DNA from 2 places in the Pseudomonas putida group bacterium ESBL64 genome. Region 2 is predicted to be linked to the other one. Evidence: riboswitches for the same ligand, from Rfam matches in the RefSeq annotation. Region 2 holds a riboswitch; the other holds the start of a gene.

The links. A riboswitch is a leader RNA that binds a small molecule or an ion and turns the genes downstream of it on or off. The one in region 2 is predicted to bind cobalamin.
Region 1: linked by a shared signal. The riboswitch ahead of cobW (cobalamin biosynthesis protein CobW) and the one ahead of cobO (cob(I)yrinic acid a,c-diamide adenosyltransferase) in region 2 are both predicted to bind cobalamin.

Annotation. Positions count from the first base shown of each region.
Region 1 covers NZ_CP145799.1:493,919-499,483, reverse strand. Annotated here, with positions in the region: gene cobN (cobaltochelatase subunit CobN) at 1-1,490, opposite strand, end outside; gene cobW (cobalamin biosynthesis protein CobW) at 1,494-2,561, opposite strand; cobalamin riboswitch at 2,661-2,878, opposite strand; gene V6093_RS02205 (hypothetical protein) at 2,979-3,131, shown strand; gene V6093_RS02200 (hypothetical protein) at 3,128-3,490, shown strand; gene V6093_RS02195 (ATP-binding cassette domain-containing protein) at 3,662-5,239, shown strand; gene V6093_RS02190 (branched-chain amino acid aminotransferase) at 5,376-5,565, shown strand, end outside.
Region 2 covers NZ_CP145799.1:5,247,200-5,252,764, forward strand. Annotated here, with positions in the region: gene hda (DnaA regulatory inactivator Hda) at 11-718, shown strand; gene V6093_RS23835 (C40 family peptidase) at 846-1,484, shown strand; gene V6093_RS23840 (C40 family peptidase) at 1,624-2,157, shown strand; cobalamin riboswitch at 2,377-2,598, shown strand; gene cobO (cob(I)yrinic acid a,c-diamide adenosyltransferase) at 2,718-3,329, shown strand; gene V6093_RS23850 (cobyrinate a,c-diamide synthase) at 3,326-4,621, shown strand; gene bluB (5,6-dimethylbenzimidazole synthase) at 4,618-5,268, shown strand; gene cbiB (adenosylcobinamide-phosphate synthase CbiB) at 5,265-5,565, shown strand, end outside.

The sequences.
Region 1 (5,565 bases), 1.1 Mb from region 2:
CGCAGGCCGGCAACCATCAGCCGGCCGCTGCGGTACATCGGATCCTGTTCGGGCGGCCCCCAGCGTTCCAGCACTGCCTGGCGGTTGGCCTGCGGCAGGCGCTCGAAGGCCACCTGGTAATCGGCCAGGCTCAGGCTCTGGGCACAGGGGCGCTGGTCGAGGTGGTCGAGGTCGTTGGTCACCCCACCGAGCAGTTGGTGGATCAGTTGCGTACCGCTGCCCGGCAACTCGGCCAGCGGATAGCCTTCGGCCTGCAACGCCTTGAGGATGTTGAGTGCGGCGGCGGGCGTGTCCAGGCCGACGCCATTGCCAATGCGGCCGTCGCGAGTCGGGTAGTTGGCCAGCACCAGGGCCACACGCTTCTGGGCATTGGGCAGGCGGGCCAGCTCGACCCAGCGGCGGGCCAGCTCGGCGACAAAGTCCATGCGCTCGGGGTGGGCGCGGTAGCAGACAACGTCGGACTGGCTGCGCTCGCTGCGCCAGGCCATGTCCTTGAAGCTGACCGGGCGCGTGATGATGCGCCCGTCCAGCTCCGGCAATGCAATGTGCATGGCCAGGTCGCGCGCGCCCAGGCCCTGCTCGCTGGCTTCCCAGCCTGGCTGGTTGTCCTGCGCGCAGATGGCCTGAAGCACCGGGATGTCGCGGCGAAACGGGCGCAGGTTGGGGCGCTCGGGGCTGGACAAGGCGAAACCGGTGGTATTGACCAGCACTTCGGCGCCGACCTCGTCCAGCCAGGCTTCGACCTGTTCCAGGCAGGCGCTTTCCTTGAGGCTGGCCACGGCGATCGGCAACGGGTTCAGGCCGGCAGCCTGCAGGCGCTGGCAGAACACGTCGATGAAGGCGGTATTGGCCGCTTGCAGGTGCGAACGGTAGAACAGCAACGGCGCCACTGGCTGCTCGGGGTGCCAGTGCGGGTACCAGTCCTCGAGTGTCGCACTGCCCTTGGCGGGGTGATAGACCGCCGTGCGCGGCAAAGGCTGCGGCTCGTCCCAGGCATAGTCGCGGCCCAGCCATTGGCTAGCCAGGCAGTTGAACAGGTTGATGGCGTTGGCCTTGCCGCCCTGGCGCAGGTAATGCCAAAGCCGCTCGGCCTGCTCACCGCGGACGTTGCCCAGGCGGGTCAGCTCCGGGTCCGGGCGGTCATCGCCCGGCACCAGAATCAGCTGCACGCCACGGGCGGCCAGCTCGACCAGTTGTTCGACACCATAGCGCCAGTAACCAACGCCACCGTGCAGCGACACCAGGATGACCTTGGCGTGGCGCAGCACCTGGTCGACATACAGGTCGACCGAGGCATGGTTCTGCACCTGCATCGGGTTGGCCAGGCGCAGGCTGGGAAAGTCTTCGGGCAATTGCTCGGCGGTGTCGGCGAGCAAGGCCAGGTGTGAATCGCCGCTGCAGAGAATCACCAGCTCGGCGGGTGTCTGGCCGAGGTCGGCAATGCTGTCATCCGGTACGAAACCACCGGGCTGGGTCCGCAGCAGGTGCATGGGTCAGGCGCCCAGTGCCTGGCGCAGGCGCGCTTCCAGCTGGGCAGCATCGAGGTCCTGGCCGATCAGCACCAGGCGGGTGATGCGCGGCTCATCGGCGCGCCAGGCGCGGTCGAAGTGCTTGTCGAAACGGGTGCCCACGCCTTGTACCAGCAGGCGCATCGGCTTGCCCGGGATGGCGGCGAAGCCTTTGGCGCGCAGGATACCGAACTCCACCACCAGCAGGGTCAGCGCATCGAGCAGCAGGCTTTCGTCGGCTTCAGGCAGGTCGATTGAGATAGAGTCGAAAGCGTCGTGGTCATGATCGTCATGATCGTCGCCATCGTGGTGCGAATCGTGGTGGGTTCGGCGGCCATCGATATGCGCCTCGGACTCGGCACCCACGCCCAGCAGCACCTCCAGTGGCAGCTTGCCGCTGCTGGCCTCGATCACCTTCACCGCCGGCGGCAGTTCTTCGGCCACCTCGGCACGCACCTTGGCCAGGCCTTCGGCGTCGATCAGGTCGGCCTTGTTCAACACCACCAGGTCGGCGCTGGCCAACTGGTCAGCAAACAGCTCATGCAGGGGCGATTCATGGTCCAGGTTAGGGTCGAGCTTGCGCTGGGCATCGACCTGGTCCGGGTAGGCAGCAAAGGTGCCAGCGGCCACGGCCGGGCTGTCGACCACGGTGATGACCGCATCGACGGTGCAGGCGTTACGGATTTCCGGCCACTGGAACGCTTGTACCAATGGCTTGGGCAGGGCCAGGCCGCTGGTTTCGATGAGGATGTGGTCGAGGTCGCCACGGCGGGCCACCAGCTCGCGCATCACCGGGAAGAATTCTTCCTGCACGGTGCAGCACAGGCAGCCGTTGGCCAGCTCGTAGACGCGGCCGCTGGCTTCTTCTTCGGTGCACCCGATGCTGCACTGCTTGAGGATCTCGCCATCGATGCCCAGTTCGCCGAACTCGTTGACGATGACCGCAATGCGGCGCCCCTGGGCGTTGTCGAGCATGTGGCGCAGCAAGGTGGTCTTGCCCGATCCGAGGAAGCCGGTGACGATGGTGACGGGGAGCTTGGCCAGTGTTTTCATGTCGCATTGCCCTTGGCAGTGTGGCGCGGGCATGCAGGACGACAGCCGCAGGCCAGGCCGGCCGGGCTTGTTCGCCACCGGATCACCCCGCCCGGTTGAAAGTCGAAAACGTGACGAGGCAGGTCTCCTGGCTTGCACCGTTCCATGTCCCCGTTCAGTCGAACAGCGGGCTGGCGGGATGACGCCTTCCCGCGCGCTGGCGCAGTGGCTGTGTCGATCCGTTGTCGGTGCTTACAGTTGCGGGGGCAGCCGCGGCTTGTACCGCGTTCCCGTCTTAGCTTCGGCCAGGCCGAAGAACCTCGAAGTGGGCAAGGCTACGCAGTGGCTGGCGGGTGGTCAACCATTGCTGCCGGCTGGTCGACCATAAGGGGAGCAACTGCGCTACAGTGGCACCTTTTCAACGGACAAGGACGCCCCATGCCCCTCGCCCCCGCCCTACCGGTACTGCGCATGTTCTCGGCCGACAAGGCCAAGGCTTTCTACCTGGATTGTCTGCAGGTGCAGGGGCAGGCCCCGTTAGACAACCACCTGCGCTTTTGCCAGCAGATCGATGACGAGGCCAACCCATGAAGGCACTGGGCAAACGCGAAATAGGCCGCCTGGAGCGGGAGTTGGTGGCATGCCTGACCGATGCCTGCGAAACCGCCAAGGCGGAGATTGTCGGCTTCTGTTGGCTAACCCATCGCCTCAACCCGGAGGACTTTCCGAGCAGCCTGCGTATTACCTGGGTATTCGAGCAAGAGGCCGACAAGGCAGCGGCCGTGGTCGGTGATGCGAAGGCGCGCATGCTGGCACTTACCGCTCTGGCGCTGGAGCAAGCCGGCATTGAGCTGGACCATCCGGCCTGGCATGTACGATTCGACAGTGAAGAAGCCTGCGCGCACGGCCACGGCGGAGACTGGGCCAAGCGCTTGCAGACGCAGCGCTGAGCCCCAACCGGCAGCCGGTGCTTTACCCGGCCCCAGACGGTCCGTTAGGCTACGCATTCTCTAAATGACGAGGTGTTCGTCCAATGCGCCATTGATGCCGCCGTCCGTTCGACGGCCAGTCTTCAGCCTCCGGTTCGTTCCGGAGATGTCGCGGCATTTGTGGAGTTGTGCATGACGAACACGTCGATTCTGACGCTGGACAGCGTCTCCTTGGCCTTGCCTGATGGCAGGCCGCTGTTTAGCAACCTCAACGAAACCTTCGACCAACGCCGCACCGGCCTGGTCGGGCGCAATGGCGTGGGCAAAAGCCTGCTAGGGCAGATTCTTGCCGGCCGGCGTGAACCGAGCAGCGGCCATTGTCGGCGCCTCGGGCCTGTCCATTTGCTGGACCAGCAAGTCATCGCGCGCAGCGCCACGCTGGCCGACCTGGCCCAAGTGGGGCCGGTGATTGCGGCGCTGGAGCGCATCGAGCAAGGCAGCATCAAGCCCCAGGATTTCGACACCGTTGGCGAGCGCTGGGATATCCGCGAGCAATTGCAGCTGCAGCTTGAGGGCCACGGGCTGGGTCAACTCGACTGGCGCCAGCCCGCACGGACCCTGAGCGGTGGCCAAGCCATGCGCGTGGCACTGATTGGCGCGTGGCTCAGCGATGCCGATTACCTGATCCTCGATGAGCCAAGCAATCACCTGGACAGCAACGCCCGTGCCCAGCTGCTGAGCATGATCGAAGCCTGGGACCGTGGCTTGCTGGTGATTAGCCACGACCGCAGCCTGCTGGCGCACATGGCACGCATTGTCGAATTATCCAGCCTGGGCTTGCAGGCCTACGGTGGCAACTACAGCCTCTATAGTGCGCAAAAAGCCAACCAGACGGCGCAGGCGCAGCAGCAACTTGCCCGGCTGAAGCAGGAGCAGCAACGCCAGGCCCGTGAACTGCAGCGCCAACGCGAAGACCTGGAGCGCCATCAAGCCCGGGCCGGGCGCCAAGCCAAGCACGCCAACCAGGCCAAAATCCTGGTCGACCGCAAGCAGGAGCGCAGCCAGGCCACTGCTGGCAAGCAGCGCCGCGACCATCGCGATGCTCGGCAAACGCTACTGGGCAAAGTGCGTGACGCCGCCCGCGAGGTGGAGCAAGACAGCGCTATTACCTTGCACGCGCCCACTCCTCAGCGTCATCCGGGCCGAGAGGTCTTGGCCTTGCAGGCACTTTGCTTGCCCCATGGCACCCGCAAAGCGCTTGACCTGCGCTTGTGCCTGGGCCAGCGCGTAGGGCTGATCGGCGCCAATGGCAGTGGCAAGTCCACCCTGCTCAGGCTGCTGAATGGGGAATTGCCAGCATCGCCCGACAATGTGCGCCTCAGTGGCGAGACCGCCCTACTCGACCAGCACTGCAGCACACTGGCAGGCAACCGCAGCGTGCTCGAACACCTGCGCCAAGCCAACCCGACGCTGGCCCAGGGAAAATTGCGCAGCCGCCTGGCGCAACTGGGCCTGGATGCGGCCCGTATCGAACTGCCCAGTAGCCTGCTGAGCGGCGGCGAGCGTATGAAGGCGGCGCTGGCCGCCGTGCTGTACCGCGAACGGCCGCTCGATCTGTTGCTGCTGGACGAACCCGGCAACCACCTGGACCTGCCATCGCTGGCAGCCCTGGAAGGTATGCTTGGGCAGTTTCGCGGGGCGCTGATAGTGGCGTCCCATGATGCGGTATTGCTGGAAAACCTGGCGCTGGATGAGTACTTGCTGTTGTAGACACCGAAAAAAAAGCATCGCAGCCTATCAATTCGTGACTGGCCGTTCCCGATCCGCCAAGGATGGTTTAAGGTGGCATGGTGCGCATATAACAGCAGCCCGAGCGATCGGGCACTTGCAAGACAATGAGGGTGTCATGAGCAACGAAAGCATTAATTGGGACAAGCTGGGTTTCGACTACATCAAGACCGACAAACGCTACCTGTCCGTATGGCGCAATGGCGAGTGGGACAAGGGCACCCTGACCGAAGACAACGTACTGCACATCAGTGAAGGCTCCACGGCCCTGCACTACGGCCAGCAGTGCTTCGAAGGCCTGAAGGCCT
Region 2 (5,565 bases):
GCCCGCGAGCATGAAACCACCGATCCAGTTGCCCCTGGGTGTGCGCCTGCGCGATGACGCCACCTTCATCAACTACTATCCGGGCGCCAATGCTGCGGCATTGGGTTACGTCGAGCGGCTATGCGAAGCCGACGCCGGCTGGACCGAGAGCCTTATCTACCTGTGGGGCAAGCAGGGTGTTGGCCGTTCCCACCTGCTGCAGGCCGCCACCCATCGCTTCCAGCAACGTGGCGAGCCTGCTGTCTACCTGCCGCTGGCGCAATTGCTCGATCGTGGCGTCGAACTGCTCGACTACCTGGCCCAGTACGAACTGGTGTGCATCGACGATCTGCACGTGATCGCCGGCAAGGCTGATTGGGAAGAGGCCATGTTCCACCTGTTCAACCGCCTGCGCGATAGCGGCCGACGCTTGCTGCTGGCTGCCTCGGCATCACCGCGTGAGCTGCCGATCAAGCTGCCGGACCTGAAGTCGCGGTTGACCCTGGCCCTGGTGTTCCAGATGCGCGGCCTGTCCGACGAAGACAAGCTGCGCGCCTTGCAGCTGCGAGCTTCGCGCCGTGGCCTGCACCTGACCGACGAAGTCGGCCATTTCATCCTCACCCGCGGCGCGCGGAGCATGAGCGCGTTGTTCGACTTGCTCGAGCGCCTCGATCAGGCGTCGCTGCAGGCACAACGCAAGCTCACCATTCCGTTTCTCAAGGAAACCCTCGGCTGGTAACCCCCTGAAAACCTTGGGCCAGAGCGGTAAAACAAAAAAGTCACATCTTTTTCGATAAAATTTGCAAATGGCCATGATAGAGGGCATAGTTTCACCCTTCTAAAGGATTACAGACACGGTCGTGCCCATGCTGAAGCGCTTCGCACCCCTCGTGCCACTCGCACTCGTGACCCTGCTTTTTGGCTGCGCGGCCCAAGGCCCGGTATCCCAGCCCCAGGATCACACGCCGATCACTGCACAATCGGCAATCAACGCCAAAGCCTCTTCTTCGTCGGTGTTCGGCGAGCCGGAAGAGCTGGCCACCGAAGATGACCTGGCGTCTTTCTCCGGCAGCAAGCCTTACCAATTGCCGGTTCTGGCTGACAGCATTCTCGAGCGCGGCATGTCGTTGATCGGCACCCGCTACCGCTTCGGTGGTACCTCGGAAAAGTCCGGCTTCGACTGCAGTGGCTTCATCGGTTACCTGTTCCGCGAAGAGGCGGGCATGACGCTGCCGCGCTCCACGCGTGAAATGATCAACGTCGATGCCCCGAAAGTGGCCCGCAACAAGCTCAAGCCAGGTGACCTGCTGTTCTTCAGCACCAATGGCCGTGGCCGGGTAAGCCATGCCGGGATCTACCTGGGTGACAACCAGTTCATCCACTCCAGCAGCCGCCGCAGTGGTGGTGTGCGCATCGACAGCCTCGGTGATCGTTACTGGAGCAAGACCTTCATTGAAGCCAAGCGAGCCTTGGCCATGGCGCCGACCAACATCGCGCGCAACTGATATCAAAATGATGTACCCTGCCGCGGCGGTGATGCTTTAAAAAAAGCTCGCCGCCGTGCGCATTTACAGAAAGCGTCTAATCTAAATTCTCAACTCTTTTCGGCTGCAGCGCAGCGGTCTCAGACAGGATGTTCTGGCCATGGTAAAGATGGCGCGCTTCGCATTTTTCTCCTTGGCAGCCTTGCTGGCTGCATGCTCCAGCCGTGCGCCTGCGCCGGCCCCTGTGGTACAGCCGCAGGTGACCTATAGCCAGCCCAGTCCTTCACCGATTGCCGATGACGTACTGATCCGCGCCATTGGTCTGGTTGGCACGCCCTATCGTTGGGGGGGCAATACGCCGGACTCCGGCTTCGACTGCAGCGGCCTGATCAAGTATGTGTACCGTGATGCTGCTGGCATCAGCCTGCCGCGCTCGACGCGAGAGATGATTGTCATGCGCGCACCGACGGTGGATGTCAGTTCGCTGCAGTCTGGTGACCTGGTGTTCTTCGCCACCAGTGGCGGCTCGCAGGTCAGCCATGCCGGCATCTATGTCGGGGACGGGCGCTTCGTGCATGCACCTTCCACCGGTGGTACCGTGCGCCTGGACTACCTGTCGAACAGCTACTGGGCCAAGGCCTACCTGCAGGCCAAGCGGGTGATTCCGCAAGGGCATCTGGCACAGAATCCTTGATATCCATGCCTGTAAGCGGTCCCGTTGAGCTTGGGGCCGCTACAGGCTGCCGAGATTCAGGGGGCTACGCCCACCCGCCAAAATCACATTGCCGCCATCGTCGGCCACCGGTATCCCGCCTTGGCCGGCTTCAGTTGGCCTCGCGCCGGCCTCATTGAAGTCGCGCATACTTTGGCGGCATCACCCGCTTCGATTGACGCTCCCGGTGCAACCCTCTAACCTTCGCGGCGTGTTTCAGGTGCCCTGCCAGCCCCGACTGGGCAGGGTGAAACTGGGAAGCCGGTGGGCGCCAGCATGGCGCGATTCCGGCGCTGCCCCCGCAACGGTGGATGAGTAAAAGGCCGCGCAGGGCCACTGGATGCCAGCATCCGGGAAGGCGCGCAGGCCAGGGCCAAGGCCCACTCACAAGCCCGGAGACCGGCCTGATACTGCCAACGGCATCACGGAGGGTGATGCGCGGTGCACCGTGGCGCCCAGCCATGGCCTCTGCGCGTTCTCCGTTTGCCTGCCTATTACCTGTCGCCGCGCATTGCCGTGGTGCCAGCCAGCGGAGAACCCTGATGAGCGATTCCACCGAACGCGACGAACGCCACCTGGCGCGCATGCAGCGCAAGAAGGCGGTCATCGACGAACGCATCGCCAATTCCCCTAACGAATGCGGCCTGCTGCTGGTGCTGACCGGCAATGGCAAGGGCAAGAGCAGTTCGGCCTTCGGCATGCTCGCGCGCGCCTTGGGCCACGGCATGCAATGCGGTGTGGTGCAGTTCATCAAGGGCCGCAACAGCACCGGCGAGGAGCTGTTCTTCCGCCGCTTCCCCGAACAGGTGCGCTACCACGTGATGGGCGAGGGCTTTACCTGGGAAACCCAGGACCGCCAGCGTGACATCGCCGCTGCGCAAGCCGCCTGGGCGGTGTCGCGCCAGTTGCTGCAGGACCCAGGTGTACAGTTCGTGGTGCTGGACGAGCTCAACATCGCCCTCAAACATGGCTACCTCGACCTGGACCAGGTACTGTCCGACATTCAGGCCCGCCCGCCCATGCAGCATGTGATTGTCACTGGCCGCGCTGCGAAGCCTGAGATGATCGAACTGGCCGACACCGTGACCGAAATGGGCATGCTCAAGCACGCCTTCCAGGCCGGTATCCGCGCACAGAAGGGCGTCGAACTGTGAGTCGATCGCGCCACTGCCCCGCCGTGTTGATCGCGGCACCCGCCTCAGGCCAGGGCAAGACTACCGTCACTGCTGCGTTGGCCCGCCTGCACCACAACCTCGGGCGCAAGGTGCGGGTGTTCAAATGCGGGCCCGACTTTCTTGACCCGATGATTCTCGAACGGGCCAGTGGCGCGCCGGTGTATCAGCTGGACCTGTGGATGATCGGTGCCGAGGAAAGCCGTCGGCTGCTGTGGGAAGCTGCTGGCGAGGCTGACCTGATCCTCATCGAAGGGGTGATGGGGCTGTTCGACGGCACCCCGTCAAGCGCTGACCTGGCGCGCCACTTTGGCGTGCCGGTGCTGGCGGTGATCGACGGCACAGCCATGGCCCAGACCTTCGGTGCCCTGGCCCTGGGCCTGGCGCGGTACCAGGCCGATCTGCCGTTCGCCGGCGTGCTGGCCAATCGGGTAGGCAGCCTGCGTCATGCGCAACTGCTCGAAGGCAGCCTGACCGAGGGCTTGCGCTGGTATGGCGGCTTGTCCCGCGAACGCGGCATCGAACTGCCCAGCCGCCACCTGGGCCTGGTGCAGGCCAGCGAGCTGAATGACCTGGACACCCGCCTGGACGCTGCCGCCGAAGCGTTGGGCGCCAGTTGCGATGCGGCGTTGCCGCCGCCAGTCAGCTTTGCCGAGCCTGAACCGCAAGCCTGTGTTGCTACGCTGGCCGGTGTGCGCATTGGCGTGGCGCGGGACGAGGCGTTCGCCTTCACGTATGGCGCTAACCTCGACCTGTTGCGCAACCAGGGTGCCCAGCTGGTGTTCTTCTCGCCGCTGCACGACCACGAACTGCCGGCGGTCGACAGCCTGTATCTGCCGGGTGGTTATCCTGAGCTGCATCACCATGCGCTGGCCGCCAACGCACCGATGTGCGAGGCGATCCGCGCCCACCACGCGCAGGGCAAGCCATTGCTGGCCGAGTGCGGCGGCATGCTTTACCTGCTCGATGCCCTGACTGACGTGGCCGGTGAACGTGCCGAACTGCTCGGCCTGCTGCCGGGTGAGGCGACCATGCAGAAGCGCCTGGCCGCCCTGGCGCTGCAGGCGGTGGAGCTGCCGGAGGGGACCTTGCGCGGTCACACCTATCACCATTCGCTGACCAGCACTGCGCTGGAACCGATTGCCCGAGGTCTGAGCCCCAACGGCGGGCGTGGCAACGAGGCGGTTTATCGTCTGGGCCGGCTCACGGCCTCTTACGTGCACTTCTATTTCCCTTCCTGCCCGGATGCGGCGGCGGCACTGTTGCGACCATGAATGATCACGCCTATAGCGACGCCGAGCGCGCCGCCATTTACCGGGCCATCGGCGAGCGCCGCGACATGCGCCATTTTGCGGGTGGCCAGGTGGCGCCCGAGCTGCTTGGCCGCTTGCTGGCGGCCGCGCATCAGGCGCCCAGTGTCGGGCTTATGCAGCCGTGGCGCTTTATCCGCATCACCCAGCGTGACCTGCGCGGGCGCATCCAGGCCTTGGTGGAGGCGGAGCGGGTACGCACGGCCGAGGCGTTGGGCGAGCGATCCGATGCCTTCATGAAATTGAAGGTGGAGGGCATAAACGATTGTGCCGAGCTGCTGGTGGCGGCCTTGATGGACAACCGCGAGCCTCACATCTTCGGCCGCCGCACCCTGCCGGAGATGGACCTGGCCTCGCTGGCCTGTGCCATCCAGAACCTGTGGCTGGCCGCGCGTGGCGAAGGGCTGGGCATGGGCTGGGTGTCGCTGTTCGACCCGCAGGCGTTGGCCGCGCTGCTGGGCATGCCCGCCGGGGCCAAGCCGGTGGCGGTACTGTGCCTTGGGCCGGTCGCCGCGTTCTATCCGGTGCCGATGTTGGTGCAGGAAAGCTGGGCCGAAGAGCGGCCCCTGAGTGAAATGCTTTACGAAAACCAATGGGGAGAGCGTCAATGAGCGTGGCCTTGCTGACCGTGGCCGGGGTGGCCCTGGACGCTTTGCTGGGCGAACCACAGCGGCGCCACCCCTTGGTGGCGTTCGGCAACATGGCCGGCACCCTGGAGCGCCGCCTGAATGCGGGCGGGCGCGGCTGGCGCAGCCACGGCGTGAGCGCGTGGTTTCTGGCGGTGGTGCCGCTGACCCTGGTGGCGCTGGTCCTTTCGTGGCTGCCGTATATTGGCTGGCTGGTTGACGTGCTGGCGCTTTACTGCGCCGTGGGGCTGCGCAGCCTGGGCGAGCATGTGCTGCCGGTGG